Regions from separate parts of the Streptomyces sp. NPDC002328 genome, predicted to be linked through region 3. Evidence: riboswitches for the same ligand, from Rfam matches in the RefSeq annotation. Region 3 holds a riboswitch; each other region holds the start of a gene.
What was found. A riboswitch is a leader RNA that binds a small molecule or an ion and turns the genes downstream of it on or off. The one in region 3 is predicted to bind cyclic di-AMP.
Positions count from the first base shown of each region.

Region 1 (7,659 bases), on a different contig from region 3:
GCTGCCCGCCGGGACGGCCAGGTCGAGGCCGTCGACGGCGAGCTGACCGCCGCGGTAGCGCTTGGTGAGGGCGCGGGTGCGGATGACGGCGTCGTCGTCACGGATGCCGGCGCCTTCGCCGCCGGTATCGGCGGTGTCGGCGGTGTCGGCGGTGTCGGCGGTGTCGGCGGTGTCGGCGGTGTCGGCGGTGTCGGCGGTGTCGGCGGTGCCCGGTGTCCCGGGCACCGCCTTCGCCGTATCGTCCGTGGCCTCGTCCATCGGCTCCCCCGATCGTCGGTTCACGCCAGGGTACTTACCGCCCCGCGTTCGCCGCCTTGACGAGCGCGTCCTTGGTGACGGCCCCGACGTAGACCTTGCCGTCGTCCGTGACGAGGGCGTTGATCAGACGGGTGGAGAAGACGGTGCCGGAGCCGAACTTGCCGATGACCTTGTCGCCGAAGGAGTCCAGGAAGCCGCCGAAGGCGCCCGCCTCGGAGGTGTCGGCCGCGCCGGAGGGCACGCCCTCGCCGCCGGTGTCGAAGGTGGCGATGGAGGTCCAGCCCTCGCCGAGGACGTTCAGCCCGGCGAAGTCCTGCCCGAAGTCCTCCTCGGGGGACTTGCCCGGCTTCCAGGCCTCTCCGCCGTGCGCCTTGCCGTCCGTCTTGCCGTCCGCCTTGCCCTGGCCCGCGGCCGGGCCGTCCGCGCCCTCTTCGGTGACCTTCGCGCCCTTGGGCGGGGTGAAGGCGAAGGTGGAGGCGGCGGGCTTGGCGAAGGTCACCTGGGTGAAGCCGACGTCCACGACGGCGGCGCCGCCGGCCGCCGGGGTCAGCGTGAACTTCAGCGGCAGGCCGGTCTTCGCGTCCACGGCCACGCTGATCGCGCCGACGGTCGACCCGGACTGCTTGGGCTTGACCACCAGCTTGTAGGCGTCGCGGCCGGCGACCCGCGCGGTGCCGTCCACGGTCACGGAGGTGGTGTCGTCGACGGACTTCAGGGCCTCGTCGGCGAAGTCCTTGGGCGTGGCGGGCGCGGCGTCCTCGCCGTGCTGCCCCTCGTCGACGGTGGAGTGGTAGACCTCGTTGGAGGCGCTGTCGTATCCCCACAGGTCCTTGCCGTTGTGGATGACGCTGTACTCGGCGGCGTTCTCCAGCAGCGACAGCTTCTGCCGGTCGGGGCCGTCGGCGGCGACACGCAGGGTGTGCGTGCCGGCGGCGAGCTCGGTGAGCTTGGCGGACGGGTCGGCGGACGATCCGTCACCGCCCTGCCCCGCGGCCCCGGAGAGCAGACCGCTCTCCAGACCGCCCAGGTCGGGCAGGCCGAGGTCGGTGGTGATCTTCACGGTGCCGGAGAGCTGCTGCACGTCCGAGGCGGCGATCTTCTCGATGAGCTGCTGCGCGCTGATCTTCGGCAGGTCGGGGTCGCCCGAGTCGGCGAGCGCCGGGACGAGCCCGATCGTCGCCGCCGCGACACCCGCCACGGTGACCGGGACGACGTACCGCACGGCCCTGCGCCGCCCGACGCGAACGTCGTCGGCCTCCCCGGCGTGCGTACTGTCGTCGGATGCGAACGGTGCCATGTGTGCCTTACCTCCGTCGTCGGCGGCGGCTGGTCATCTCGGGTGCGCTGTTCTCCACCACAAGCCGCCATTCTCACCCGAATCGGTGAGGGGTGGTGATTTCCGTGGTTTCCATATGACCAAACAACCGCCCCCGATACGTCAACCCGAGGACGCAACTCCGCGTACGCCTGGGGTATGACGCGGGGGTCGGAGGGGTGGAGGGACCCGTAGGGGGTGGGGGGTGGAGCGCCCGCAGGGGTGTAGGTGGCGGGGTGGCGGGGGTGCAGGTGGGGGGCAGGGGGTGCAGGTGGCGGGGTGTCAGGGGTGCAGGGGACGGCGTCCCCGCCGGGGTGCGGGGCGGAGCCCCGGGGCGGTTCGAGGCCCGCTCCTCAAGAAGCCGAGAGGGGCGGGTGGGTGGGAAAAGGGGGTCCGGGGCGGAGCCCCGGGGGGTCGAGGGGACCTCTCGAGGAGCCGAGTCGGGCGGGTGGGTGGGCAGGCGCCCTCACCCAGCCCGGTGCACCACCGCATCACACAGCTCCATCAACGCCCTCTTGGCCTCACACTCCCGCAACGGCACCAACGCGGCCCGCGCCTCCTTGGCGTACCGCACGGTGTCCGCCCGAGCCTGCTCCAACGCCGGGTGCGCCCGAAGCGCGGCCAGCGCCTCCGCGTGCCGAGCGTCGTCACTGAGGTCGGAGTCCAGCAGCTCACAGAGCGCGACGTCCTCCGGCAACGACAGCCGAGCCGCCCGCTCCCGCAACCGCAGCACCGGCAGCGTGGGGATCCCTTCCCGCAGATCCGTCCCCGGCGTCTTCCCCGACTCGTGCGAGTCCGACGCGATGTCCAGGACGTCGTCCGCGAGCTGGAAAGCGACCCCGAGCCGCTCCCCGTACTGGGTGAGCACGTCGACGACCGTCTCGTCGGCGCCGGACATCATCGCGCCGAAGCGGCACGACACCGCCACCAGCGACCCGGTCTTCCCGCCCAGCACGTCGAGGTAGTGCTCGACCGGGTCCCGCCCGTCCGTCGGCCCCGCCGTCTCCAGGATCTGCCCGGTGACCAGCCGCTCGAACGCCTCCGCCTGCACCCGGACCGCCTCGGGCCCGAGGTCGGCGAGGATGTGGGAGGCCCTCGCGAAGAGGAAGTCGCCGGTCAGCACGGCGACCGAGTTCCCCCACCGCGTGTTCGCGCTGGACACCCCGCGCCGCACCTCTGCCTCGTCCATCACGTCGTCGTGGTACAGCGTGGCCAGGTGGGTCAGCTCCACCACCACGGCCGACGGCACGATGCCCGGCGCGTGCCGGTCGCCGAACTGCGCCGCCAGCATCACGAGCAGCGGCCGGAACCGCTTCCCGCCCGCCCGGACCAGATGCTGCGCGGCACCGGTGATGAAGGGAACCTCACTCTTGGTGGCCTCGAGCAAGCCTTCCTCGACAGCCGCCAATCCGGCCTGGACATCGGCTTCCAGAGCCTGGTCCCGCACGCTCAGCCCAAACGGCCCGACGACGGTCACGAGGGGTCTCCTGTCTGCTGGTGTCTAGTGGCGTTACACGGTTTGTCGATACGTCGCTGCCATCACTCAAGTCAGCGTATCCGGTCACGTTTCGATCACCGATAAGCCCCCACGTCACCCGGCCCCCACGTCGCTCGACCGGGAGGTGCCGCGTTCGGCCCGGGAGGCACCGGATCACGACCGCCGACTTTCCGATCATCCGATCCGATGATCCGGTCGGACACCTGTCCACCCCCATCGACTCACCCGGAAGCGCCGATACATGCCCGGAGGTGTGCCGTATCTCACGAAGCCTTCGATAAACGGCATCAAATCAGACATTCCCTCCATTTGAATTCCTGGATTCCGCCCCCACCCCTTTAAAAGCGACTTCACGCCCATTGCCCGATTTACCCACTCTTGTCATCACGGGTGAGTTGGCTCACTTCGTCACGGAACCACCGACCCCGTACCGACCCCCGGATCCCTCAGCCCGGCACCCGAGTTGACACTTGCCGAAAGCAAAGGATCAAGCATCCCAAAAACACCAGACCAAGGTCAATAGGGGTGTTCCCCGAATCCGGTACTTGTTCCGGACATGTGCTCTCGCATACGTTCCCGGCCAGTCGGGCAGACGCCTCATCCTGCCGCCGCCCGACGTCATCCATCGACGAACATCTCGCACGGCAGGAGCGGGGGACCCAGAAAGACCGCCGGACCGTACGTCACGCACGTATCGGCACGGCTAGGGGTGAAGTCGTGCCGCCGTATCCGTACGGCGGCCGACCGGGCACCTCCCCGCCCGAACCCGACAGCTCACCTCGCAGGCGCCGGAGAGGAACTTCCCCATGCCCGCTGCCGCTCAGCCCCGCCGCCGCTTCGCCCGCGCCATCGCCGTCGCCTGCACCGGCGCCGCCGTGCTCGCCCTCCCCTTCGTCGGAGCGACCACCGCCTCCGCGACCACCGCCTCCACGGCCGCCGCTCCCCCGGCGACCACGCTGGCCGGCTACCCCAACAACCTCGACGGGTGGATCCGCCAGTCGCTCGCGATCATGGCCGAGAAGGGCATCCCGGGCACCTACAACGGCATCTACCGCAACATCATCCGTGAGTCGTCGGGCAACCCGAACGCCATCAACCTGTGGGACTCCAACGCGGTCAAGGGCACCCCGTCCAAGGGCCTGCTCCAGGTCATCGACCCGACCTTCGCCGCGTACCACGTCGCCGGCACCGCGTACGACCCGTACGACCCGGTCGCCAACATCACCGCCGCCTGCAACTACGCGGCCGACCGCTACGGCTCGATCGACAACGTCTTCGGCGCGTACTGATCACTTCTTCGACCAGGCCGGTCAGGTCGATCAGGGAAAGAGACGTTCGAGGACGACGGCCACGCCGTCGTCCTCGTTCGACGTCGTCACCTCGTCGGCCACCGCCTTGAGCTCGGGATGGGCGTCGGCCATCGCCACACCGCGCGCCGCCCAGTCGAACATCGGGATGTCGTTGGGCATGTCGCCGAAGGCGAGCGTGTCCTCGGGCCGCAGCCCGAGGTGCTCGGCGGCCAGGGCCAGGCCCGTCGCCTTGGTGACGCCGGACGGCTGGAGCTCCACCGTGCCCGGCCCCGACATGGTGACCGTGGCGAGCGAGCCGACCACCGAGCGGGCTGTCGACGCCAACTCGTCGTCGGTCAGGGTGGGATGGCGCAGCAGCACCTTGCTGATCGGCTCGCACCACAGGTCCTCGCGCGAGCCGACGCGCAGGGCGGGCAGGGTCGGGTGCGGCATCAGGTAGCCCGGTTCGATGAGCGTCAGCCCGTCGACCCCGTCCTGGTCGACGGCCGCGAACACCTGCCCGACCTCGGCCTCGATCTTGCCGATCGCCGTCTCGGCCAGCTCCCGGTCCAGGGTGACCGACCACAGCAGGCGGTCCGCGCCGGCGTCGTACACCTGCGCGCCCTGTCCGCACACCGCGAGCCCCCGGTTCCGCAGGATGTGCAGCAGCGGCCGTACCCGGGGCGCCGGGCGGCCCGTCACCACGAGGTGCCGGGCGCCGGCGGCGGCCACCCGCGCGAGCGCGTCGAGCGACCGGTCGGAGAACGTGTCGTCGCCGCGGAGCAGCGTTCCGTCCAGGTCGGTGGCGATGAGGGAGTACGCGGAACGCGGGGCATATGCGAGGGGTGCGGCCATGATCAGAGAATACGGATTCCGACGGCCCCCAACTCACCGCCGGTTCAGCCCCGCCAAGGCCCCGCTCCGGCCCCCTGCCGCCCCCCTCGCCGGCCCCCCGCTCTGGCCCCGCCTCACCTTTATACGGTGACGGAGGGAAAGGGGCGGTCTGCACCGGTTGGCAACAACATGGTCCGCTACCTACCGCCCGAACTGTCTTGAGCGGTACCGTCCAGAGTGTCCAGGGGGGACTTGATCGGGGGGTCAGGTTGAGCAGTGGACGTATTCGTGTGTCGAGTCCGGAGGATCTCGGCGAGGGGGAAAGGGAGCGGTGGCGTGCGCTGCGCGCCGCGTCACCCGCTCCGCGGAACCCCTTCATGGAACCGGAGTTCGCCGACGCCGTGGGGCGCGTCAGGCCGCGCACGCGCGTGGCGGTGGTCTACGAGGGGCGCGAACCGGTCGGCTTCCTGCCCCATGAGCGGGGCCTGCTGGGACAGGGGCACGCCCTCGCGTACGGCGTCTCGGACGCGCAGGGCGCCGTACTGAGCCCGGGAATCGGGCTCGGGCCGGACGAACTGATGCGCGCCTGCTCGCTGTCGAGCTTCGCCTTCGACAACCTGGAGGCGGAGCAGGGGCTGTTCACGCGGTACGCGGCCGCCGAGTACGCCTCCTTCGTCATCGACGTGGAGAAGGGGTACGAGACGTACGAGTCCGTCCTGCGCGCGCAGTCGCCCAAGTTCCTCAAGACGACGCTGGCCAAGGAGCGCAGGCTCGGACGTCAGGCCGGGCCGCTGCGGTTCGTGTTCGACGAACGCGAACCGGCCGCGCTGCGCACGCTCATGGCGTGGAAGTCCGCCCAGTACCGGCGGACCGGACGCCGGGACCGGTTCGCGCAGCAGTGGATCACCCGGCTCGTGCACCGGCTCGCGTCCGGGACGCGCGCCCCCGACTGCTCCGGCACCCTGTCCGTCCTCTACGCCGGCGACCGGCCCGTCGCCGCCCACTTCGGGCTGCGGTCGACGACCGTCCTGGCCTGCTGGTTCCCCGCGTACGACCCGGAGTTCGCGAAGTACTCGCCGGGGCTGGTGCTGCATCTGCGGATGGCGGAGGCCGCCGCCGCCGAAGGCATCGGGCTGCTCGATCTGGGGCGCGGAGCGGCCGAGTACAAGGACTCGCTGCGGACGGGCGAACTGCCCGTGTACGAGGGGGCGTGGACGCGTCCGGGGACGGGCGCCGCGCTGCACTGGCTGAGCCGCGAGCCGTCCCGCCGCGCCCACCACTTCGTACGCAGCCGGCCGAGGCTCGCCGCGGCGGCGAACCGGGCGTTGAAGAGCGCGGGCCGGCTGCGGGGGAGGTGAGGGGCGAACCATGAGAGAGGTGAAGGACGAACCATGAGCGGGGAGGGATTCGTGTCGCGCGACGCAGCACGTGTGCAGGAGGAGATACGGCGGTTCCTCGACATCGGGCCGGTCCAGGTCGCCGAGCTGGACCTGCCCGGCCGAGACGCCAGTGGCGTGGCGGCGCTCAGCCCCGGGCCGGGCAGCCCGCCCGTCACGCACGGCGAGGTGTTCGTCCTGGTCAGGAGGGGCGGCCTGCCGGTCGGCACCCTGCTCGGGACGGTCCCGGAGGGCGCCGATCCCAGGGCCGTGCTCGTCGGCCTGGCCCAGCAGCTGATCGCAGAAGAGCGCGGGGAGGGCGACAGGGGCGGCGACGGGGCTCGTGCCGAAACGCCCTCCGTGCCCTCCGTCCGCTCCGCCCCCGTCCCCTCCGCCACCGTCCCCTCCACCACCGTCGTCATCGCCACCCGGGACCGTGCCGACCAGCTCGCCCGCGCGCTCGACTCGCTGCTCGCCCAGGACCACCCCGACTTCGAGATCGTCGTCGTCGACAACGCGCCGGCCACGGACGCGACCCGGGACCTGATCGAACGCAAGTACGCCGAACGGGTGCGCCATGTCGTCGAGCCGGTGCCCGGTCTCGCCGTCGCGCACAACCGGGGCGTGGAGGCCGCGCACGGCGAGGTGATCGCCTTCACCGACGACGACGTGGTCGCCGACCCGCGCTGGCTCACCGAGCTCACCGCGCCCTTCGCCGCCGACCCCGGCCTCGGCTGCGCCACCGGGCTGATCCTGCCCGCCCGGCTGCGCACCCCGGCCCAGGTGCTGCTGGAGAGCCACGGCGGCTTCGCGAAGGGCTTCACGGCACGGACGTACGACCCGTACGACCCGCCCGCCGACGAGCCGTTGTTCCCGTTCACCGCGGGCCGGTTCGGCTCCGGCGCGAACATGGCGTTCCGGACGGACGTGCTGCGCGCGATCGGCGGCTTCGACCCGGCGACCGGCGTCGGCACGCCGGCCCGCGGCGGCGACGACCTCTACGGTTTCGTCCGCGTCCTCGCCCAGGGACACCGCCTGCGCTACACCCCGCGGGCTCTGGTCTGGCACCACCACCGGGAGACCTGGCAC
Region 1 is NZ_JBIARQ010000002.1:551,366-559,024, forward strand. It holds gene ACFYX4_RS08915 (ATP-binding cassette domain-containing protein) at 1-282, opposite strand, end outside; gene ACFYX4_RS08920 (outer membrane lipoprotein carrier protein LolA) at 293-1,555, opposite strand; gene ACFYX4_RS08925 (polyprenyl synthetase family protein) at 2,040-3,050, opposite strand; cyclic di-AMP (ydaO/yuaA leader) riboswitch at 3,688-3,874, shown strand; gene ACFYX4_RS08930 (transglycosylase SLT domain-containing protein) at 3,878-4,360, shown strand; gene ACFYX4_RS08935 (HAD family hydrolase) at 4,391-5,215, opposite strand; gene ACFYX4_RS08940 (GNAT family N-acetyltransferase) at 5,464-6,552, shown strand; gene ACFYX4_RS08945 (glycosyltransferase) at 6,586-7,659, shown strand, end outside.
Region 1: another riboswitch for cyclic di-AMP. It lies ahead of ACFYX4_RS08930 (transglycosylase SLT domain-containing protein); the one in region 3 lies ahead of ACFYX4_RS12800 (peptidoglycan DD-metalloendopeptidase family protein).

Region 2 (7,659 bases), on a different contig from region 3:
ACCGAGCCGGGCGCGAGCAGGCGTCCCACGGAGTGGGCCTCGGCGCGCTGCTCACGCGCGCGTTGGACGGCCAGGGAGCGTTCGGTGGGTTCGAGGTCGAACTCCAGGCGGACGACACCGTCCTCGAAGCTGCGCTTCTGGGTGTACCCGGCGTCCGTGAACACCTTGATCATCTTGTTGTTGGCGGGGAGCACCTCGGCGGCGAACCGGCGGATGCCGCGCTCGCGCGCGACGGCCGCGATGTGCTCCAGGAGCGCGGAGGCGACGCCCCTGCCCTGGTGGGCGTCCTGCACGAGGAAGGCGACCTCGGCCTCGTCGGCGGGGGCGGAGGCGGGCATGCCGTCGGCGCCGATGCGGTCATAGCGTACGGTGGCGATGAACTCGCCGCCGACCGTGGCCGCGAGTCCCACCCGGTCCACAAAGTCGTGGTGCGTGAAGCGGTGGACGTCCTTGGCGGACAGACGCGGGTAGGGCGCGAAGAAGCGGTAGTACTTCGACTCGTCCGACACCTGCTCGTAGAAGCTGACCAGGCGCTCGGCGTCATCGACGGTGATGGGGCGGATGCGCGCGGTGCCGCCGTCGCGCAGCACCACGTCGGCTTCCCAGTGGGCGGGGTACTCGTGCCGGTCCGGCGCGCTCTGCATGGGGCCCAGAGTACGGCTCGCGTACGACAACGGCGCGAGGCAGTCTGTGGAGGACGGAAGGTGGGGTCGAGGCCGCGATCCCCACGACCACGGCGGAACGGTCCGAAGGGCCGTTCCGGGCACGCTTCACGTGTGGAACACTGGTCTAGACAACCCTGAACAGCGAAGGGCAGCATCACATGGCTGAGCGCCGCGTCAACGTCGGCTGGGCCGAGGGCCTCCACGCCCGCCCCGCCTCCATCTTCGTACGAGCCGCCACGGCCGCAGGCGTCCCGGTGACGATCGCCAAGGCGGGCGGCAACCCCGTCAACGCGGCCTCCATGCTGGCCGTCCTCGGCCTGGGCGCGCAGGGCGGCGAGGAGATCGTCCTCGCCTCCGACGCCGAGGGCGCGGACGCCGCTCTCGACCGGCTGGCCAAGCTGGTCTCCGAAGGTCTCGAGGAGCTTCCCGAGACCGTCTGAGCCCCGCTCGCGGCACCCCTGGAGCCGCGTCGCCCCACCCGGGCGGCGCGGTTCCGTCGTTCTCCCGCCCCGCACGACCGTCACTCCGTCCATCCTTTCGCGGTGCCGGACGGAATTGCCGGAGGCTGTCCGGAAAATACCCGCGGGCATGACAGTGGGCATGCGGAGAACGCACCCCGATGAATTATGGGTGCGCGAGGAAAAGGGCAGCGGAAATACGCCTCCGCCGAATATCACTTCTTTGTATACGGCCCCCGTGTTAATGCCGCTGGCCCGACATGTTTACGACGTGTTGCGAAGTCCTCACACGCTCCTGCCGGTCCCCGCCGGGAATCCGCATGCGGTGCGCGGACGTGGCGCGCTCGGCGTGCAGCGCCGTGATCGTCCGCGCGCGCTCCCCGTCGCCGCGCGCCACCGCGTCCACGATCGCGCCGTGCTCCGCCCAGGACTCCACCGGGTTGGCCGGCGCCTCCACCGCGTACATCCAGGCGATCTTGTGACGCAGCTGGGTGAGCGTCGAGGACAGGGCGTGGCTGCCGGAGGCCTGGGCGAGCGTCTCGTGGAACCAGCTCCCCAGGGAGCGCAGATCCTCGCTGCTGCCCCTCCTGGCGCGCTCCTGGCCCAGCCGGACGAGGCCGCGCAGCACCTTCAGATGGGCCTCGGTGCGCCGCTGGGCGGCCCGGGAGGCGCCGAGCGGCTCCAGGAGCATGCGCATCTCCAGGAGGTCGGCGGCCTCCTGCTCGGTCGGTTCCGCGACGCACGCGCCCGCGTGGCGGCGGGTGACGACGAAGCCCTCCGCCTCCAGGGTGCGCAGTGCCTCGCGGACGGGGACGCGCGAGACGCCGTAGCGGCGCGCGAGGAGTTCCTCGGTGAGGCGGCTGCCGCGCTCGTAGACACCCGCGACGATGTCGTCCCGGACGGCCGTGCACACCGAGTGCGCCGGAATACGCATGACGGACCTCCGCCTTAATCCCCGTGAAACGTCGACGATTGACGTGTGTTCCGTGACTCTATTGCAATGAGCCGGAATTTCCGATGGCGGGTCGGAATCCAGGGATATTTTTTGGACAGCGGGGACGCCGAAACGGCGAAAGCCCCGGCCGGGAAGGGCCGGGGCTGAAGGATCTGTCGCCTGGCGGCGTCAGACGTTCACGCCGTGCTTGCGGAGGTAGGCGACCGGGTCGATGTCCGAGCCGTACTCCGCGCTGGTGCGGGCCTCGAAGTGCAGGTGCGGGCCGGTGACGTTGCCGGTGGCGCCCGACACGCCGATCTTCTGGCCCGGGGTGACCTTGTCGCCGACCGAGACGCCGATCGAGGACAGGTGACCGTACTGGGTGTAGGTGCCGTCGTTCATCCGGATGACGACCTCGTTGCCGTAGGAGCCGCCCCAGCCGGCCTCGACGACGGTGCCGAGTCCGACGGCGTGCACGGTGGTGCCGCTGGAGGCGTGGAAGTCGATGCCGGTGTGGCTGCCGGAGGACCACAGGGAGCCGCCGGACTTGTAGCTGGTGGAGACATACGAGCCGCTGATCGGCGACACGAAGGCGTTGAGGCGCTTGCGCTCGGCCTCGCGGGCGGCGCGCGCCCTGGCCTCGCGCTCCTCCTCGACCTTCGCGGCGGCCACGGCGGCGGCCTTCTTGAGCTCGGCGGCCTCCTGGGCTGCCTGCTGCTGGGCGGCGGCCTGGTCGTCGATCTGCGCGGCGACGGAGTCGCCGACGGTCACGACGGGGACGAGGCCGGTCTGTTCGACGGAGGGCGTGGGCTCGGCGGCGAGGGCGGAGCCGGAGGCGACGGTGCCGATGACGCCGGTGGTGGTCAGTGCGGCGATGCTCGCCGCGCGCGCGGAGGTGCGCCGCATCCGACCGGGACGACGGTGCTTCCCGGTGGCGCAGGTGAACGCCATGAAGTTGAGCGGTCCTTTCCTTCCCTCTCGCCTACCGGGTTAGCTGACGGGTTCGGAGCAGGAAGGTCTCCTACGGACCCCCTCGCGACTCGCGCGGGCGTCCGATTCACCCCAGGGACTTCATGGTTGGGTCCCCGGCTCCCCTGGCTCGCGCCGTACGGGGACTCGGCGATGACTGTCCGGTGCCGCGGATGCGGCGCACTGCCGACGAACAGCCCGGATGAAACTAGACGCGGCCGCTGTCAATCCCCAAACGGAACGCGCGTTTTGTAGCGCATGCCACAGGGCAGACAGGCAGCCTTTCCCTCAATTCGGACATCAGAGGGCCCCGGTGACGCATCTGTCACCGGGGCCCCTGGCGCGCGTATGACGTCGCGTCAGCACGCGCGCGTCGCGCGGAGCGCGTCCTACTCGGCCGTGACGACCTTCACCTCGCCGATGCCGAGGGCCTCGACCGGCGCCTTGATCTGCGCCGCGTCACCGACGAGGACGGTCACCAGGCGGTCGCCCGGGAAGGCGCTCACGGCGGCCGCGGTGGCCTCCACGGTGCCGGTGGCGGCGAGCTGCTGGTACAGCGTCGCCTGGTAGTCGTCAGGCAGGTGCTGCTCGACCTGGTCGGCCAGGGTGCCGGCGACGGCCGCGGCCGTCTCGTACTTGAGCGGCGCGACGCCGACCAGGTTCTGCACGGCGACATCGCGCTCGGCGTCGGTCAGACCGCCCTCGGCGAGCGTGCGCAGCACCTTCCAGAGGTCGTCCAGCGCGGGGCCGGTGTTGGGGGTGTCGACCGAGCCGCTGATGGCGAGCATCGAGGCGCCCGAGCCGTCCGGCGCGGACCGCAGGACCTGGCCGAAGGCGCGCACGCCGTAGGTGTAGCCCTTCTCCTCGCGCAGGACGCGGTCCAGCCGGGAGGTGAGGGTGCCGCCGAGGCAGTACGTGCCGAGCACCTGCGCGGGCCACACGCGTGCGTGCCGGTCCGGTCCGATGCGGCCGATCAGCAGCTGCGTCTGGACGGCTCCGGGGCGGTCCACGATGACGACCCGGCCGGTGTCGTCGGCGGTCACCGGCGGCACGGGCCGCGGCTCGGCCGCGGAGCCCGTCCAGGCGCCCAGGGTGTCGCCGAGGAGCGCCGCCAGGTCGATGTCGGTGAGGTCGCCGACGACGACGACGGTGGCCGTGGCGGGGCGGACGTGCTTCTCGTAGAAGGCGCGGACGGCCGCGGAGTCGATGCTCTCGACCGTCTCCGCGGTGCCCTGGCGGGGGCGCGACATCCGCGCGTCGGCCGGGAACAGCTCCTTGGAGAGCTCCTTGGCGGCGCGCCGGGAGGGGTTGGCCAGCTCGTGCGGGATCTCGTCCAGGCGGTTGCGGACGAGGCGCTCGACCTCGCTGTCGGCGAACGCGGGCGCCCTGAGGGCGTCGGCGATCAGGCCGAGGGCCTTGGCCAGGCGGGAGGCGGGCACCTCCAGGCTGATGCGGACGCCGGGGTGGTCGGCGTGGGCGTCGAGGGTGGCGCCGCAGCGCTCCAGCTCGGCGGCGAACTCCTCGGCGGAGTGCTTGTCGGTGCCCTCGGAGAAGGCCCGCGCCATGATCGTGGCGACGCCGTCCAGGCCGGCCGGCTCGGCGTCCAGCGGCGCGTCGAGGAGGACCTCGACGGCGACTACCTGCTGTCCGGGGCGGTGGCAGTGCAGGACGGTCAGCCCGTTGTCGAGGGTCCCGCGCTCGGGGGCCGGGAACGCCCACGGCTTGGCGTCGCCCGCCTGCGGCTGGGGGTGGAAGTCCATCGTGGCGAGCTCGGTCACTTGGCCGCCTCCTCGTTCTCGTCCTCGTCGGCGGCGTTCTCGGCGCCTTCGGCGCTCTCGGGGCTCTCGGCGCCCTCAGTGGGCTCGTAGACCAGCACGGCGCGGTTGTCGGGGCGCAGCCGGGCGCCGGCGATCTCCCGCACCTCGTCCGCCGTCACGTCCAGCACCCGCTGGACGGCGGTCAGGGCTAGCTGCGGGTCGCCGAACAGCACGGCGAACCGGCACAGTTCGTCGGCGCGGCCGGCTACCGTGCCGAGGCGGTCCAGCCACTCGCGCTCCAACTGCGCCTGGGCGCGCTCCATTTCCTCGTCCGTGGGGCCCTCCGCGGCGAACCGGGCGAGCTCCTCGTCGATGGCGGCCTCGATGACGGGCACCTCGACGTCGCCGGAGGTCTTCACGTCCAGCCAGCCCAGGGAGGGCGCTCCCGCGAGCCGCAGCAGGCCGAAGCCGGCCGCCACCGCCGTGCGGTCGCGGCGCACGAGGCGGTTGTACAGGCGGGAGGACTCGCCGCCGCCGAGGACGGTGAGCGCCAGGTCGACCGCGTCGCACGCACGCGTGCCGTCCTCGGGGAGGCGGTAGGCGGCCATCAGGGCGCGCGCGGGGACCTCCTCCTCGACGACCTCGCGCAGCTGCTCGCCGATGACCTCCGGCAGCGCGCCGTCCCGCGGCTGGGGCTTGCCGTCGTGGCCGGGGATGGATCCGAAGTACTTCTCGATCCAGGCGAGCGTCCGCTCGGGGTCGATGTCGCCGACCACGGACAGGACGGCGTTGTTGGGCGCGTAGTACGTGCGGAAGAACGCGCGCGCGTCCTCCAGCGTCGCCGCGTCCAGGTCGGCCATGGAGCCGATCGGCGTGTGGTGGTAGGGGTGGCCCTCCGGGTAGGCGAGGGCGGTCAGCTTCTCGAAGGCGGTGCCGTAGGGCACGTTGTCGTAGCGCTGGCGGCGCTCGTTCTTGACGACGTCGCGCTGGTTCTCCATGGACTCGTCGTCCAGGGCGGTCAGCAGCGAGCCCATGCGGTCGGCCTCCAGCCAGAGGGCGAGCTCCAGCTGGTGGGCGGGCATGGTCTCGAAGTAGTTGGTGCGCTCGAAGCTCGTGGTGCCGTTGAGGGAGCCGCCCGCGCCCTGGACCAGCTCGAAGTGCCCGTTGCCCTTGACCTGGGCGGAGCCCTGGAACATCAGGTGCTCGAAGAGGTGAGCAAGTCCGGTACGCCCCTTGACTTCGTGGCGCGAGCCGACGTCGTACCAGAGGCACACCGCCGCGACGGGGGTCAGGTGGTCCTCGGAGAGCACCACGCGAAGGCCGTTGGCCAGGCGGTGCTCGGTCGCTGTCAGGCCCCCGGAGCCTGCCTGGGCTGTGGCCGTGTGACCCATGGGCATGTACGTCCCTTCCGATCGCGGACGCGGTCGTCGAAACCGCGGTTTTCCTGCCGGTCCTGCCACTGTATGCAAGCGTGCGCGGCCTCGGCGAAGTTCCCGGAGGACGTACGCCGAGAGCGAGATCGCGTAGCCTGCGGGCAGCCGTGGAGGAGGTGCCGGTCCGCACGGGGTCCGAGGTCGGTGCCCGGGTCCCGGACCGCGCTGTCAGTGCCACGGTCCACAATGGTCCGCGTCAGATCCCGTCACACGCCTCAGCACGCGAGCGCCCCGCAGGCGAGCGACCAGAACACAGGAGGAGCCGGCAGCGATGGCCCGCCGCAGCACGAAGACCCCACCTCCCGACGATTCGTACGAGGAGAAGATCCTCGACATCGACGTCGTCGACGAGATGCAGGGCTCCTTCCTCGAGTACGCGTACTCGGTCATCTACTCCCGCGCCCTGCCGGACGCCCGCGACGGCCTCAAGCCAGTGCATCGCCGCATCGTGTACCAGATGGCCGAGATGGGCCTGCGCCCCGACCGCGGCTATGTGAAGTGCGCCCGCGTCGTCGGCGAGGTCATGGGCAAGCTGCATCCGCACGGCGACGCGTCGATCTACGACGCCCTGGTGCGCATGGCCCAGCCGTTCTCCATGCGCGTGCCGCTGGTCGACGGCCACGGCAACTTCGGCTCGCTGGGCAACGACGACCCGCCGGCCGCCATGCGGTACACCGAGTGCCGTCAGGCCGCGGCGACGAGCCTGATGACGGAGTCGATCGACGAGGACACGGTCGACTTCACGCCCAACTACGACGGCCAGGAGCAGGAGCCGGTGGCACTGCCCGCCGCCTTCCCGAACCTCCTGGTCAACGGCTCCTCCGGGATCGCGGTCGGCATGGCCACCAACATGCCGCCGCACAACCTGGCCGAGGTCGTCGCGGCCGCCCGCCATCTGATCCGCCACCCGAACGCGGATCTCGACGCCCTCATGAAGTACGTCCCGGGCCCCGACCTGCCCACCGGCGGCCGCATCGTCGGCCTGGCCGGCATCCGCGACGCGTACGAGACGGGCCGCGGCACCTTCAAGATCCGCGCCACGGTGTCGGTGGAGACCGTCACGGCCCGCCGCAAGGGCCTGGTGGTCACGGAACTGCCGTTCGCCGTCGGCCCCGAGAAGGTCATCGCCAAGATCAAGGATCTGGTCGGGTCGAAGAAGATCCAGGGCATCGCCGACGTCAAGGACCTCACCGACCGCGAGCACGGCCTGCGCCTGGTCATCGAGATCAAGAACGGCTTCGTGCCGGAGGCGGTCCTGGAGCAGCTCTACAAGCTGACGCCGATGGAGGAGTCCTTCGGCATCAACAACGTGGCGCTGGTGGACGGCCAGCCGCTCACGCTGGGCCTGAAGGAGCTCCTGGAGGTCTACCTCGACCACCGCTTCGAGGTCGTGCGGCGGCGCAGCGAGTTCCGTCGCACCAAGCGGCGCGACCGTCTCCACCT
Region 2 is NZ_JBIARQ010000021.1:101,873-109,531, forward strand. It holds gene ACFYX4_RS35215 (GNAT family N-acetyltransferase) at 1-644, opposite strand, end outside; gene ACFYX4_RS35220 (HPr family phosphocarrier protein) at 824-1,105, shown strand; gene ACFYX4_RS35225 (GntR family transcriptional regulator) at 1,365-2,057, opposite strand; gene ACFYX4_RS35230 (M23 family metallopeptidase) at 2,247-3,008, opposite strand; cyclic di-AMP (ydaO/yuaA leader) riboswitch at 3,022-3,189, opposite strand; gene ACFYX4_RS35235 (M16 family metallopeptidase) at 3,416-4,804, opposite strand; gene ACFYX4_RS35240 (M16 family metallopeptidase) at 4,801-6,174, opposite strand; gene ACFYX4_RS35245 (DNA topoisomerase (ATP-hydrolyzing) subunit A) at 6,488-7,659, shown strand, end outside.
Region 2: another riboswitch for cyclic di-AMP. It lies ahead of ACFYX4_RS35230 (M23 family metallopeptidase); the one in region 3 lies ahead of ACFYX4_RS12800 (peptidoglycan DD-metalloendopeptidase family protein).

Region 3 (7,659 bases):
GCACGAGGCTCCGCCCGGCTATCCGCGCGCCGCCCAGGAACTCCTGCACCGGCACAAGGCGCTGCTCATCGCGGACGAGGTGCAGACCGGCCTCGGCCGCACCGGCTGCTTCTACGCCCACCAGCACGCGGACGGCGTCGAACCGGACCTCGTGTGCGTGGCGAAGGCGCTCTCCGGCGGCTATGTGCCGGTCGGGGCCACGCTCGGCAAGGACTGGATCTTCAGGAAGGTCTACTCGTCCATGGACCGGGTGCTGGTGCACTCGGCGAGCTTCGGCTCCAACGCCCAGGCCATGGCCGCCGGTCTCGCCGTGCTGTCCGTCATGGAGGACGAGGGGATCATCGCGAACGCCCGCGTCACCGGCGAGCTGCTGAAGTCGCGGCTGGCGGCGCTGGTCGACAAGTACGAGCTGCTCGCCGACGTGCGCGGCCGGGGGCTGATGATCGGCATCGAGTTCGGCCGGCCGAAGTCGCTGAAGCTGCGCAGCCGTTGGGCGATGCTCCAGGCCGCCCGCAAGGGGCTGTTCGCGCAGATGGTGGTCGTGCCGTTGCTCCAGCGGCACCGGATCCTCACCCAGGTGTCCGGCGACCGGCTGGAGGTGATCAAGCTGATCCCGCCGCTCGTCATCGGGGAGAAGGAAGTGGACCGGTTCGTGGACGCCTTCACCGAGGTGATGGACGACGCGCACAACGGGGGCGGGCTGATGTGGGACTTCGGCAAGACGCTCGTCAAGCAGGCGGTCGCCGGCCGGTGAGCGCGGGGGCGAGGGCCGGGCGCGGTGGCTTTCGCCTCGCCCGGCGCGGGGCTTTTGCCTCTGAGGCAAGTAATTTGCCGCAGAGGCAAAGTTGCGGCTGAATGGAGGCATGAGCCCTTCCGACGCCGACCAGGATTCCGGCCCAGGTGCCGACCCGGGCCCGGGTTCCGACCCGGCCGACGGTATCCCCGCCGTCGCCCCGCAGCTGCGCTCCCTGCGCCGCCTGGCCGGTCTCACCCTGGAGACCGCGGCCGGCGCCGCCGGGCTGTCGCCCGCCCATCTCTCCCGTCTGGAGACCGGGCGACGCCAGCCCTCGCTGCCGATGCTGCTGGCGCTCGCCCGTGTCTACGGTACGACGGTCTCCGAACTGCTCGGCGAGACGGTCGCCGACCGGGACGCCGTCGTGCGCGCCGCCGACATGGAACCGACCCGCGCGGGCGGCTGGACCTACTGGCAGGCCGGCGCGTCCGGGCGGGCCATGCAGGCCCTGCGCGTCCACGTGCCCTACGGCTCCCAGGGCGACATCGTGCGCGTCCACCCCGGGGAGGAGTGGCTGCACGTCCTGCGCGGGCGGCTGACGCTGCGGCTCGGGGACGCCACGCACCGGCTCGGGCCGGGCGACAGCGCGCACTTCGACTCGCTGACCCCGCACCGCATCGCGGCCCGCGACCCCGACGGGGTCGAACTGCTCTTCGTCCACACCCTGTTGCAGAGTCCGACGGCCGCCCTGTGCCTCGGCCCCACCCCTGGAGAGACGCCATGAGCGACATGGAGGAGAGGTTCCCGCGCGGGATCTGGATCCGGCTGATCATCTACATCGCCGTCGGACACGTCCTCGCCGCGTTCATCTGGCTGCTGTTCGAGGCCGGCACGAAGCAGTGACGCGGGCTCAGTCGAGCAGGCGCTCCCGCAGCCGCTCCCTGGTCTGCGCCGAGAGGCCGAGGCCCTGCTCCAGGTAGGGGTCGACACCGCCCCACGTGACCTCGATGGTCTCCAGCGCCGCCGTGAGGTACTCGGCGCGGGCGTCGAAGAGGGGGCCGAGCAGCTCCATGACCTCGGGCGAGTAGGTGTCACCGGAGCTGCCGTTGCGGTGCACCTTGTAGCGGCGGTGCTTGGCGTTGGACTCCAGGTAGTCGGCGAGGATCGCCTCGCGCTCCACGCCCAGCGCGAGCAGCGTCACCGCGATGGACAGACCGGCGCGGTCCTTGCCCGCCGCGCAGTGCATCAGGACGGGGACGCTGTCCTCGGCCAGCGAGTGCAGCACCTCGGAGTGCTGGGCCGTGCGGTCCGTGACGATCGAGCGGTAGGAGGCGATCATCCGGTCCGCGCCCCGGCCGTCGCCGAGGATCCGGCGCAGCTGGTCGATGTCGCCGTCGCGGACCATCCGCCAGAACTCGGCGCCGTCCGCCGGGTCGGACAGCGGCAGGTTCACGTTGCGCACGCCCGGCAGCTCGACGTCCGGGCCCTCCAGCTTGACGTCCGCCGCGTTGCGGAAGTCGAAGATCGTGTGCAGGCCCAGGGAGGAGAGGAACGCGGCGTCCTCGCCGGTCGCGTGCGCGAGATGGCCGCTGCGGAACAGCACGCCGTGCCGCACCCTCCGGCCGTCGGCGGTCGGCAGGCCGCCCACGTCACGGAAGTTGCGCACACCGGCCAGCTCGGGCTCGGTCGACGGGATCTGCTGCGTCACGGGGGCTCCCTCCCGGTCGGTCCCGGTCGGCGCGGCTCGGTGACCGACGGAACTTCCTCGACCATACGACATCGATTCGTGCTGCAAGGAGACGTGCACGGGCGGTCACCGGAGGCGGACCGGCGGGCATCCGCCGGGGGCGCACGCCGGCCGCCGAGGTTTGCCCGGCGGGACGCCCACCCCTGATGATGTTGGTGATTGATCGCACCTGTTCGAATCAGTGGGGGTTTGATGCCCGAGTCCGCCGCCGACGGCCGTACCTGGCTCCTGTCCGGGCCCGCCAGCAGTTACGCCGTCCATGTCACCGAGGCCGACGAGCTCGTGCACCTGCACTGGGGGCCCCGGATCGAGCTCGCCGACGCCGAGGCGCTCGCCGTGCGCCCGCTCCCGGACTACTGGGCCTTCGAGTCCCCGCTCGACGGCCGCGAGGAGTACCCGGTCGAGGGCGGCGCCCGCTTCGTACGGCCCGCCCTGTCCGTGCGCACCCCCGGGCGGCGCGGCACCGAGTGGACCTTCGCCGGCCATGAGACGGAGGACGGTGAGCAGGGCGACGAGCTGCGGCTGCGCTTCCGGGACGGCGTGCTGTCCGTCACCCTGCACTACCGGATGCGCGACGACGTCGTGGAGCGCTGGGCGACCCTGCGCCACGAGGGCGACGACGGCGACGGCGTGGGTGATGGCGAGGGCGGCGAGCCGCTGGAGCTGCTGCGCGCCGACTCCGCCGTCTGGACGCTGCCCGACCGCGACGGCTGGCGGATGTCCCAGCTGCACGGTCGCTGGGCCGCCGAGTCCCGGCTCACCCGGGCGCCCCTCACCTACGGCGAGAAGGTCATCGGCAGCCGCCGCGGCCACACCGGCCACCAGCACCTGCCCTGGGTCGCCCTGGACACCGACGCCACCGAGGAGCACGGCGAGGTCTACGGCTGCGCGCTGGGCTGGTCCGGCTCCTGGCGGATCGCCGTCGCCCAACTGCCCGACGCGCGCGTGCAGATCACCGGCGGCGCCGGCTACGACGACTCGGGCCTGCTGCGGCTCGCGCCCGGCGAGACCTTCACCACGCCGGTCTTCGCCGGCCTGTGGACGGACGGCGGCTACGGCGGCGCGAGCCGCGCCTGGCACGCCTACCAGCGCGCCCACGTGATCCCGGACGCCGAGCGCGACCGGCCGGTGCTCTTCAACTCCTGGGAGGCCACCTACTTCGACATCTCCGAGGAGCAGCAGGCCACCCTCGCCCGCCGCGCCGCGGCCATCGGCGTCGAGCTGTTCGTCGTCGACGACGGCTGGTTCGGGGCGCGCACCGGGGACCACGCGGGCCTCGGCGACTGGACGCCCAACCCCGACCGCTTCCCCAAGGGGCTGAAGCCGCTCGCCGAGTACGTGCACGCGCTCGGGATGCAGTTCGGCATCTGGGTCGAGCCCGAGATGGTCAACGCGGACAGCGACCTGTACCGGGCGCACCCCGACTGGGTGCAGTTCCAGCCGGGACGAAAGCGGACGGAACTGCGCAATCAGCTCGTCCTCAACCTGGCCCGCGAGGACGTCCGGGAGTATCTGTGGCAGCGCCTCGACACCCTGCTGTCCAGCGCGCCCATCGACTACGTCAAGTGGGACTTCAACCGCGCCTTCACCGACGCCGGCTGGCCCGACGACCCCTACCCGCAGCGGCTCTGGGTCGACCATGTGCGCGCCCTGTACGCCCTGTTGGACCGGCTGCGGGCGGCACACCCGGGCGTCGCCTTCGAGTCCTGCTCGGGCGGTGGCGGGCGGATCGACCTCGGGATCATGAGCCGTACCGACCAGGTGTGGACCTCCGACAACACCGACCCGCTGGACCGGCTCGCCGTCCAGCACGGCTTCAGCCAGATCCACCCCGCGCGGGTGATGGCCGCCTGGGTCACCGACAGCCCCAACACCCAGCTCAACGGCCGGGCCAGCTCGCTGCGGTTCCGGTTCGTCAGCGCCATGGCCGGGGTGCTCGGCGTCGGCGGCGACCTCTCCGAGTGGACCGAGGAGGAGCTCGCCGAGGCCCGGCGATGGGTGGATCTCTACAAGGAGATCCGGCCCCTCGTCCAGCGCGGCGATCTCCACCGGCTGCGCGCCCCGGAGGGCGGGCTGAGCGCCGTGCAGTACGTGCGCGGGGACGAGGCCGTCGTCCTCGCCTGGCTCCAGGCGCAGCGGTACGGCGAGCCGGCGCCGGCGCTGCGACTGCGCGGACTCGACCCGACAGGATCGTACGAATGCCTCGAAACGGGCGAAGTGCACCGAGGGGCGGTGCTGTTGCATCACGGGTTGCGTACCGGGTTGCGCGGTGACCTTGATGCGGCAGTTATCCGTCTGCGTCGCATCTGAGTACTCTGTCCGAATTAAATCCTTCATTCCAACTAGGTCCGGAATAAAGGAACCTGGAGAGACGTCACGTGAGCAGCGTCATATTCGTGACCGTACGTTGTGCGTCATGTTCACGTAATTCGTGGAGTTTTCATGGGTGTTTCCCGCAGAATCCGTCACCGGATTCACGGAGCGTGACCGGGTTTTCTCACAGCGGACCACAAGGCGGGCGTCACCGGCACAACCTTCGCTTGTCCCCGTACGTCTGAGTCGCTTACGTTCCACCTCAATCCGGACGGACGCCCAATCCTGCCGCCGCCCGGAAACCGAAGACACTCACCCGTGTACGGCAGGAGCGGGGGACCCACAGGCAGAACCGCCTGTTCCGGTCTCCGGAACAGGCTTGGGGTAAAGCCGCGCCTCGGCGCGGCCGGGCATCTCCAGTCCGCACCCGACAGCTCACCTCGCAGGCGCCGGAGAGGAATTCGCCATGCCCGCGAAGGGTAAGCACCGCCGTCCCAAGGCTCAGCGTTTCACCCGTTCCATCGCCGCCGCCGGTACCGGGGGCGCGGCTCTCGCCCTCCCGCTCATCGGGGCCGCCGGCGCCCAGGCCGCCCCGGCCCAGTCGGCCGCCGCCCAGTCGGTCTCCTCCGTTTCGGAGCGGCCCGTCCAGACCGTTCCGGTCGCGCAGCAGGCCGCCGCCGACTCGAAGGCCGCGGCGAAGTCCGCGACCTACACGGTCCGTTCCGGCGACTATCTCTCGAAGATCGCGGACGAGCAGAACGTCACCGGCGGCTGGCAGAAGCTGTACTCGGACAACCGCGAGGCCGTCGGCGCCGACCCGTCGCTGATCCACCCGGGTCTGAAACTGTCGATCGGGGAGCGGGCCGCGGCCGGCGGCGCCAAGTCGCCGTCCGGCTCGACCGGTTCCACCGGTTCCTCGGAGAACTCCGCCTCGAAGACCTCGCGCTCCGCGGAGTCCTCGAAGTCGTCCGCGTCGAAGTCCTCCGCCTCGAAGTCGTCCGCGTCGAAGGCCTCGGAGTCGTCCTCCAAGTCCTCGGCGTCCAAGGCGTCGACGAGCCAGACCTCCGGGAACGGCGGCGGCAGCGTCTCCGGCTTCAGCCTCCCCGTGTCCAACGCCTCCGTCGGCACCCCGTACCGGATGTCCGGCAGCATGTGGTCCAGCGGCTACCACACGGGCGTCGACTTCGTCGCCCCGACCGGCACCACCCTCAAGGCCGTCGGCGCGGGCACGGTCGTCTCCGCGGGCTGGGGCGGCGCGTACGGCAACCAGGTCGTCATCCGGCTCGCCGACGGCTACTACGCCCAGTACGCCCACCTGTCCTCGCTGTCGGTCTCGGCCGGCCAGAGCGTCTCCGCCGGCCAGCAGATCGGTCTCTCCGGCGCGACCGGCAACGTGACCGGCCCGCACCTGCACTTCGAGATCCGCACCTCGCCGAACTACGGCTCCGACATCGACCCGATCGCCTACCTGCGCTCGCACGGAGTCTCCGTCGGCTGACCACCGCCGCTCCACCCTCCTGCCCGAGCGCCCTCACAAGCACTGGCAGGCACTGGCAGGCACTGACACGCAAGCCGAAGGCCGGACCCCGATCCACGGGGCCCGGCCTTCGGCTTTGCGCGTTCATGATCGTCGTATTGCGGTCTCATGGCAGACCCTGACGGGGTGTCGACAGCGGTGGCGGGACGAGGACACAGTGATCTCCGTCAGCTGACGAGCAAGCGCTTTCCCTCCACCTTCACCGCTCTCCAACGCCCTATGGAGGTCCCCGTGTCCGGCGTCGACCGACACACCGTCACCAGAGGCACCGTCGCCAGAAGCACCGTCGCCAGAAGCACCGTCGCCAGAGGCACCGCCGCCAGGGGAATCGCCGCCAGGGGAGTCGCCCTCTCCGCCGCCGCCACCGCCGTGGCCCTGCTCGCCGGGCTCGTCGCCGCGCCGGTCGGTCAGGCCGCCGAGCGGTCGCCCGGGGCCGCCGAGCAGCCGCGCAGGACCGTCGAGGACCTGGACCGGGGCCTGGTCGCCGTGCCGTCCGGGAAGGGCGTGTTCCTCAGCTGGCGCCTCCTCGGCACCGAGTACGCGCACCACGGCGACGCCATCGCCTTCAACGTGTACAAGAACGGCCGCCGCCTCAACCGCGAGCCCGTCCGGAAGTCGACCACGTACCAGGACGACACCCGGGGGACCGGCGTCTACACCGTGCGCACGGTGATCGACGGACGGGAGAGCAGGCCGAGTTCGCCCGCCCTGCGCTGGACCGACGGCTACGCCGAGATCCCGCTCGCCGCCGCCGACGGCTACACCGTCCAGCACGCCTGGCCCGGCGACCTCGACGGCGACGGACGCTACGAACTCGTCGTCAGCCGGCTGTCCGGGACCCGGGACCGGCCCGACCTGCTGGAGGCGTACAGCCTCGCGGGCGAGCGGCTCTGGCGCGTCGACCTCGGCCCCGGCTCCTACACCCAGGCCGGCGGGAACGGCGCCAACGACCCGGCCCCGGCGGCGATCAGCGGCTCCACGCCCATCGGCGGCTACCGCAACGACGACAACGTCACCGTGTACGACCTCGACGGCGACGGAAGGGCGGAGGTGCTCGCGCACACCGCCGCCGGGACCACGTTCGCCGACGGCGCGAAAGTCGAATCCCCTTCGCCCGCCGACCAGTTCGTGTCGGTCATCGACGGCGCGACCGGCGCCGAACGCACCCGGCAGCCCGTCCCCGACGACTTCACCGCCGACGGCCCCTCCGGCGGCCACTTCGGCATCGCCTACCTCGACGGCGAACGCCCCTCGCTCGTGACCAAGTTGGTGACCCGCGTCGGCGCCCGCCGCGGCGCGTTCCGCATCCTCTTCCAGACCTGGGACTTC
Region 3 is NZ_JBIARQ010000004.1:67,749-75,407, reverse strand. It holds gene ACFYX4_RS12825 (aspartate aminotransferase family protein) at 1-754, shown strand, start outside; gene ACFYX4_RS12820 (helix-turn-helix domain-containing protein) at 864-1,517, shown strand; gene ACFYX4_RS12815 (DUF6126 family protein) at 1,514-1,636, shown strand; gene ACFYX4_RS12810 (tyrosine-protein phosphatase) at 1,644-2,441, opposite strand; gene ACFYX4_RS12805 (alpha-galactosidase) at 2,673-4,790, shown strand; cyclic di-AMP (ydaO/yuaA leader) riboswitch at 5,093-5,255, shown strand; gene ACFYX4_RS12800 (peptidoglycan DD-metalloendopeptidase family protein) at 5,260-6,291, shown strand; gene ACFYX4_RS12795 (hypothetical protein) at 6,562-7,659, shown strand, end outside.

Region 4 (7,659 bases), on a different contig from region 3:
CGCCGACTTCGACCGCGTCGACGAGGTGCGCGCCTCGGTCGACGCCATCCTCGTCGGCGCCGGCACCATCCGCGCCGACAACCCCCGGCTCCTGGTCAACTCCCCGGACCGCAGGGCCGCCCGGACGGCGGCGGGCCGGCCGGAGTACCCGCTCAAGGTCACGGTCAGCGGCTCCGGCGAGCTCGACCCGGCGGCGAACTTCTGGCACACGGGCGGCGAGAAGGTCGTCTACACGACCGACGAGGGCGCCGGGCGCGCCCGCTCGCTCGGCCTCGCCGCCGACGTCGTCCCGCTCGGTCCCGGCCTCGACTGGCGGCGACTTCTCGAACATCTGCACGACGTCCGGGGTGTGCGACGCCTCATGGTCGAGGGCGGCGGGACCGTCCACACCCAGCTCCTCCAGGCGGGCCTCGCCGACGAACTCCAGCTCGTGCTGGCCCCCCTCTTCGTGGGCGACGCCGACGCGCCCCGGCTCTTCGGCCCGGGCGGCTACCAGGGCGGACGGCTGCGCCTGGTCGAGACCCGGCGCATCGAGGACGTCGTCCTCACCCGCTACGAGCCCACCGCGCCCGGCGCCGGGCCGGTCCCCGTCGCCGCCGACCGGCACTGGCTGGCCCTCGCCTGCGAGCTGGCGGCCGACTGCCCGCCGTCGCGCACCGCGTTCAGCGTCGGCGCGGTGGTGGTGGCCGCCGACGGGACGGAGCTGGCGCGCGGCCACTCGCGGGAGGCCGACGACCCGGTCGTCCACGCCGAGGAGGCCGCCCTCGCGAAGATCGACCCCGCCGACCCCCGCCTCGCCGCGGCCACCGTGTACAGCAGCCTGGAGCCCTGCGCCCGCCGCTCCTCCCGTCCGACCCCCTGCGCCGGGCTCATCCTCGACGCGGGCGTCCGGCGCGTGGTGACGGCCTGGCGGGAGCCGGACACCTTCGTCAGCGACGCCGACGGCAGCGGCCGACTCGCCTCCGCGGGCGTGGAGGTCCTGGTACTCCCCGAGTACGAGGAGCGCGCCAAGACCCCGAACAGCCACCTGCTGTGAAGGTGACGAGGGCGGCGAGGGTGGTGGGGGCCGCGGGTCGACGGGGCCGGCGAGGCCTGTGGGAGTGGTGGGGCGGCGAGGGCGGCGGGGGACGGCGGAGCGCGAGAGCAGTGGGGGCGGTGGGGCGTCGGGGCCCAGCGTGGCGGGCGGAGCGCGAGGGTGGTGGGGGCCGGGGGGTCGACGGGGCCTGGCGAGGCCGGTGGGGCGGCGAGGGTGGCGAGGGTGGCGAGGGCGGTGGGGGCCGCGGGTCGACGGGGCCCGGCGAGGCCGGTGGGGCCGGGAGCGCGAGAGCAGTGGGGGCGGTGGGGCGTCGGGGCCCAGCGTGGCGGGCGGAGCGCGAGGGCAGCGAGGGCCGTGGGGCGCCGGGGCCCGGCGAGGCCGGTGGGGACCGCGGGGCGTGGGGCTGCGCGGGCCTGGAATCGGGCGTGGAAGCGACCGTGGTTCGTAGGGCCCCGCGAATGGCGTACACTGGAATCACAACGACGCGGGGTGGAGCAGCTCGGTAGCTCGCTGGGCTCATAACCCAGAGGTCGCAGGTTCAAATCCTGTCCCCGCTACTGAAGGCCGAGGGCCGGAATCCTGAATCCAGGGTTCCGGCCCTCGGTGCGTGCACGGCCGGACCCGGTCGGCCCACACCCGCTCGCCCTCCGCCCCGGTTCCGGCAACCCTGGTGACGTGGACGAGGAGGGGCAGACCCGCGAGGAACGGCGCTTGTCGGCCGTCCGCACCCTGCTCCGCGTCCTGCCCGCCCTGCTGATCGCCGGCGGGATCCTCTACGACATCTGCACCCCGCGCCATTTCACGGCGGTCCCCTTCTTCACGGCCGCGCCGCTGGTCGCCGCGCCCCTGTACTCCCTGGCCGGCACCGTCGTCACCGGCGTCCTCTCGCTCGTCGCCACCTACGCGGTGCACGCGCGGTTCGGCCTGGGGCCGGACGCCGACACCGTGACCGAGGTGGCGACCGTCGCCACGGTCACCGTGCTCGCCGCCGTCCTCAACCGGGTCGTGTGGCGCGGCTCCGAGCGGCTGGCCTCCGCGCGCGAGATCGCCGAGGCCGCCCAGCGCGCGGTGCTCCCCGAGCCCGCCGAGCGGATCGGCGGCTTCAGGATCGCCGCGCGGTACGAGGCGGCCCAGGCGGACGCCTTCATCGGCGGCGACCTGTACGCGGTGCAGGACAGCCCGCACGGCATCCGGCTGGTCGTAGGGGATGTAAGGGGCAAGGGGATGGGGGCCGTCGCCGCCGTCGCCGTCGTCATCGGGGCCTTCCGGGAGGCCGCCGAGCAGGAGGTCACCCTGGAGGCGGTCGCGGAGCGCCTGGAGCGGGCGCTCACCCGGGAGAGCGCCCGGCGGGAGAGCCTGGAGACCCTGGAGGGGTTCGCCACGGCCGTCCTCGCCGAGATTCCGCACGGCGACGGCGTGGTCCGCCTCCTCAACCGCGGCCACCCCCCGCCGCTGCTGATCGCCGCCGACGGCGCCGTCCGCGCGCTGCCCGCCCGGGAGGCCGCGCTGCCGCTCGGCATGGGCGACCTGGGCGCCTGGCCCGTCCGCGCGCAGCAGACCGCCTACCCCGGCGGGTCCACCCTGCTGCTCTACACCGACGGCCTCTCCGAGGCCCGCGACGCCGACGGCCGCTTCTACGACCCCGAGGAGCGGCTCGCCGGCCGCGCCTACCCCGACCCCGCCGCGCTGCTCGCCGCCCTCGCCGACGACGTACGCCGGCACACCCGGGGCGGGACGACGGACGACATGGCGCTGCTCGCCGTACGGCATCCTTGATCAATGTCACGTCGGGTGATCGGGCGAGTGCCCTGCGCATGACATCTGACGCTTCGTCACCTGCCGTGGTGGGCTCAGGGGTGGCCCGTAGGGGATGGAGGTGTGGTCAACTCGCCCGTTTTTCACCGGTCATGGGGCGAAAGTCCAGGCCAGAAATGTTGTTGATCAAGAGGAACAGCTTGGAAACATGCCCCCGAGTCTATTAACGTTCGATAACGCAGCGCGGTCGTCCCAGCCGTCACAAGAGTCGGCTCCGTGCGCACGCGCCGAATCCCGCAAGGGAACCGGGGAACCACCAACTTGGGGTGAATCGCGCCGAGCCGCCGTGTGACAACGGCCGGTATACGCGCGTAGGAGACCTTCCCGCTCCGAACCCGTCAGCTAACCCGGTAGGCGACGGAAGGAAAGGAGTGCGCCCGCGTGGCGTCCAACCGCCCTGCCGCGGAAGCCCCCTCCGCGCCCAGCCAGACCTTCGGGTACGGCAGCTACCGCACCGACGAGGGCCCCTGGGAGGAATGGAATCCCACCGCGGAGACCGTTCGCCCGGTTCGCGGTCGGCACCGTGTCGCCAAGCAGCGCGGCGGACTCGCCCGCAGCTCCACCGTTCTCGGCGTCGGCGTCATAGCCGCTGTCGGCGGCGCGGGCATGGCCAGCGCCAACACCGGCAAGCCGCCGGTCTCCATCTCCATGCCGGACCTCCCCTCAGTGGGTTCCCTCATCTCGGACGAGGACACCCCCAAGGAGAGCGCGCCGGCCCTCGCGAGCTTCGGCAGCGTCGCCGCCGACCCGGTCGCCGCGCAGGAGACCGTCGCCGAGAGCGCCGCCGACGCCGGTGAGGTGCTCCGCAGCCGGATCATGGCGCAGGCCGAGTCGCAGCAGACCCAGATCGAGGCCAAGGCCCAGGCCGCCGCCGCGGCGGCAGCCGCCAAGGCCGAGGCCGACGCCGCCGCCAAGGCCAAGCAGGAGGCGGAGGCCAAGGCCGAGGCCGCGAAGAAGAAGGCGGCCGAGGAGGCCGCGAAGAAGGCCGAGGCCGAGCGCCTGGCCAAGCTCGCCGGTCAGTACACGCTGCCGACCTCCTCGTACACCATCACCTCGTCGTTCGGTCAGGCCGGCGCCTACTGGTCCTCCGGGTACCACACCGGTCTCGACTTCGCGGCCCCCACCGGCACCCTGATCAAGGCCGTGCACGGCGGCACCATCACCTCGGCCGGCTGGGACGGGTCGTACGGGTACAAGACCGTGCTCACCCTCGACGACGGCACCGAGATCTGGTACGCCCACCAGTCCTCCATCAGCGTCAACGTCGGCCAGAAGGTCACCACCGGCGAGGTCATCGGCCGCGTCGGCGCCACCGGCAACGTCACCGGCGCCCACCTCCACCTGGAGGTCCACACGGGCGGCGGCGCGGGCATCGACCCGGGCGCCTGGCTGCGCGACAAGGGCCTCAACGTCTGAGCCCCTGAGAGACCTCCGGGCCCCTGGGACCCGGGCCCCTGAGATCTCCCGGATTTACCAACCCTTGGCCGGAGGCGCGGAATGAGCGCCTCCGGCCGATGCGTTGACGAGAAGCATGACTTCTCCGCGCAAGCTCGGTTCCTCCGACCTCGAGGTCTTCCCGCTGGCCCTCGGCGGCAACGTCTTCGGCTGGACCGCCGACGAGGCGGCCACCTTCGCCGTCCTGGACGCCTACACGGCCGCGGGCGGCAACTTCGTCGACACCGCCGACTCCTACTCGGCCTGGATCGAGGGCAACAGCGGCGGTGAGTCCGAGACGCTCATCGGCAAGTGGCTCAAGGCGCGCGGCAACCGCGACGACGTCGTCGTCGCGACGAAGGTCAGCCAGCACCCCGACTACCAGGGACTGACCGCCGCCAACATCAAGGCCGCCGCCGACGCCTCCCTGCGCCGCCTCGGCACCGATCGCATCGACCTCTACTACACCCACTTCGACAAGCCCGAGGTGCCCGTCGAGGAGATCGTCGGCGCGCTCGACGAGCTGGTGAAGGCGGGCAAGGTGCGGCAGATCGCCGCCTCCAACATCTCGCCGGAACGCCTGCGCGCCTCGCTGGAGTTCTCCGACCGCGAGGGGCTCGCCCGGTACGTCGCCCTCCAGCCGCACTACAACCTCGTCTCCCGCGACACCTACGAGGGCGCGCTCCAGGACGCCGCCGCCGACGCCGGTCTCGCCGCCGTCCCCTACTTCGCGCTCGCGTCCGGCTTCCTCACCGGCAAGTACCGGCCCGGAGCGACCGTCGAGAGCGCGCGGGCCGAGGGCGCCGCCAAGCACCTTCAGACCGAGCGGGGGCAGCGGGTGCTGGTGGCCCTGGACGAGATCGCCCGCGCGCACGACGCCGAGGTCGCCACGGTGGCCCTGGCCTGGCTCGCCGCCCAGCCGACGGTGGCCGCCCCGATCGCCTCCGCGCGGACGGTGGAGCAGCTGCCGGCCCTGCTGGCGGTGGCGGACCTGGAACTGACGCCGACGGAGGTCGCACGGCTGACGGAGGCGTCGGCGTAGGACGCGTCGGCGTAGGACGCGACCGGGTGGGGGCGTCCCTCGTCCCCCTACGACCCGTAGGGGGTGTGTCCCGGGTAGGCCGGATGCCCTGAGTGCTGCCCCGACGCGTGCGGCGATTGCGGGGATTGCGGGGAGTGCGTGGGGTGGGTGGGGTGCGCGGTGTACCCGGGCTGCCCGGTGTATCCGGGCTGCACCCCGAATTCGGGCCGGCCCGCGTATCCGGGGCCGGGGTGCGGCTGCCCCGAGTACCCCGGGTACCCAGGGGTGGGATACCCCGCGGGACCGCCCCACCCGGAGTGCGGGTACGGCCCCGCCGCCGGGTGCCCGTACGCCCCGTGGACCGGCCACGGCGGCGCCGCCACCGGTACCGGAGGGGCCGTCATCCGGGCCGCGTGGTCCAGGGCGGGCCGGGCCACGTCCTTGCGCCGCCACAGCTCGTTCAGCAACTCCCCTTCCCGGGCGACGAAGTCGGAGCCGGCCCGGCCGAGCCGCCCCCGGTGCCGCAGGAACGCCAGCGACGTCGCGTAGGCCTCGTACTGCGCGACCGTCCGCGCGGCCGGCCTGCCGAGGTGCTGCCGGGCGTACTTGCGGGCGATGAGCCGCGCCCGCATCGAGCCGAGCGCGTACGGCTCGGCCGGGGTGAGCCAGCCGGCCGCCGCATACGCGGGCAGCTCCTCGCGGACCGTGCCCAGCTCGCGCTGCCGCGTCCACACCACCAGCCAGGTCAGCACGCCGAACGCGGGCACCATGAACGCCCCGTACACCGCGAAGAACCCCCACTCGCCGAGGACCGACGAGCCGTTCCAGAAGGCGTGCATGCCCATCGCGAGCAGCAGCCCGGACAGCGGGAGCAGGACGCGCCGCACGTGCTGGCGCTCCCCGGAGAGCGCCGCGACGCCGAAGCCGATGCCGGTGAGGACGGTGAACAGGGGGTGCGCGAACGGCGACATGATGATGCGTACGAAGAAGGTCGCCGCGGTCACGGAGGCGATGCCGCTGTCGCCGCTGAGCTGGTCGGTGCCGAACGCGGTGCCGAGATAGAGGATGTTCTCGGTGAACGCGAAGCCGGTCGCGGTGATGCCGGCGACGACCACGCCGTCGACGATCCCGGTGAAGTCCCGCCTGCGGAAGAGGAAGACGAGGAGCACGGCGGCAGCCTTGGCGGTCTCCTCGACGACGGGGGCTATCACCGTCGCGCCGAGGGTGTCCGCGCTGGACGGGTCGGCGGTCGCCGTGGCGATCCACCGGGTCGCGAAGCTGTTGGCGACGATCGCTATCAGCGCCGCCGCGCACGCCCCCCACGCGAACGCGAAGATCAGGTTCCGCCAGGGTCCGGGCTCGACCCGGTCCAGCCAGCGGAACGCGGCTATGAGCAGCGGCACGGGCAGGACGGCGAGCCCGAGGCCGACCAGGAAGCCCTCCGTGCCGGTCTGTTCGCGGACGAGGGCCAGGATGACCAGTCCGGACAGCGCCAGCAAAGTGATCAGCGCGCCGTAGCGGACCCACTTGTGCTGCCACCAGTGCGCGTGCCGCAGCACACCGCCCTCGGCTGTCGTGCCGGGGTGCGGCGGGTACGGCGGAAACGGCGGACTGATGGCCACGGCATCGACCCTAACGAGCGAGAGGACGGCGGTGGAGGGGATTTCGGCCGGTCAGTGATCCCCGCGCTCTCCGTGCTGTACGCGCCGGAAGAGCAGATCGTTCACCACATGACCCTTGTCCAGCCCCTGTCCCTCGAAACGGGTCAGCGGACGGAAGTCGGGACGGGGCGCGAAACCGCCGTCCGGCCGGGTGTTCTCGAAGGCGGGGTGCGCGGTGAGGACCTCGAGCATCTGCTCCGCGTACGGCTCCCAGTCGGTGGCGCAGTGCACGAGGGCGCCCGGCCTCAGCCGTGTCGCGGCGAGGTCGAGGAACTCCGGCTGGATGAGGCGGCGCTTGTGGTGCCGCTTCTTGGGCCACGGGTCGGGGAAGTACACGCGCAGCCCGTCGAGGGAGTCCGGGGTGAGCATCTCGCGCAGCAGGATGATCGCGTCGCCGTTGGCGACCCGGACGTTGGTCAGCCCGTTGCGGTCGGCGAGGTTCAGCAGATTGCCCTGGCCGGGGGTGTGCACGTCGACCGCGAGGATGTTGGCGGCCGGGTCGGCGGCGGCCATCTGCGCGGTCGCCTCGCCCATCCCGAAGCCGATCTCCAGGACGACGGGACCGTCGTCGCCGAACAGCTCGGCGAGGTCGACGCGGTGGCCGTCGATGTCGAGGCCCCACTTCGCCCACAGCCGCTGGAGCGCGTCGGCCTGACCCGCGGTCACCCGGCTCCGGCGCGGCTGGAAACTGC
Region 4 is NZ_JBIARQ010000011.1:252,262-259,920, forward strand. It holds gene ACFYX4_RS26565 (dihydrofolate reductase family protein) at 1-1,036, shown strand, start outside; tRNA gene ACFYX4_RS26570 (tRNA-Met) at 1,520-1,593, shown strand; gene ACFYX4_RS26575 (PP2C family protein-serine/threonine phosphatase) at 1,640-2,812, shown strand; cyclic di-AMP (ydaO/yuaA leader) riboswitch at 3,067-3,225, shown strand; gene ACFYX4_RS26580 (M23 family metallopeptidase) at 3,233-4,267, shown strand; gene ACFYX4_RS26585 (aldo/keto reductase) at 4,383-5,327, shown strand; gene ACFYX4_RS26590 (PrsW family glutamic-type intramembrane protease) at 5,375-6,928, opposite strand; gene trmB (tRNA (guanosine(46)-N7)-methyltransferase TrmB) at 6,980-7,659, opposite strand, start outside.
Region 4: another riboswitch for cyclic di-AMP. It lies ahead of ACFYX4_RS26580 (M23 family metallopeptidase); the one in region 3 lies ahead of ACFYX4_RS12800 (peptidoglycan DD-metalloendopeptidase family protein).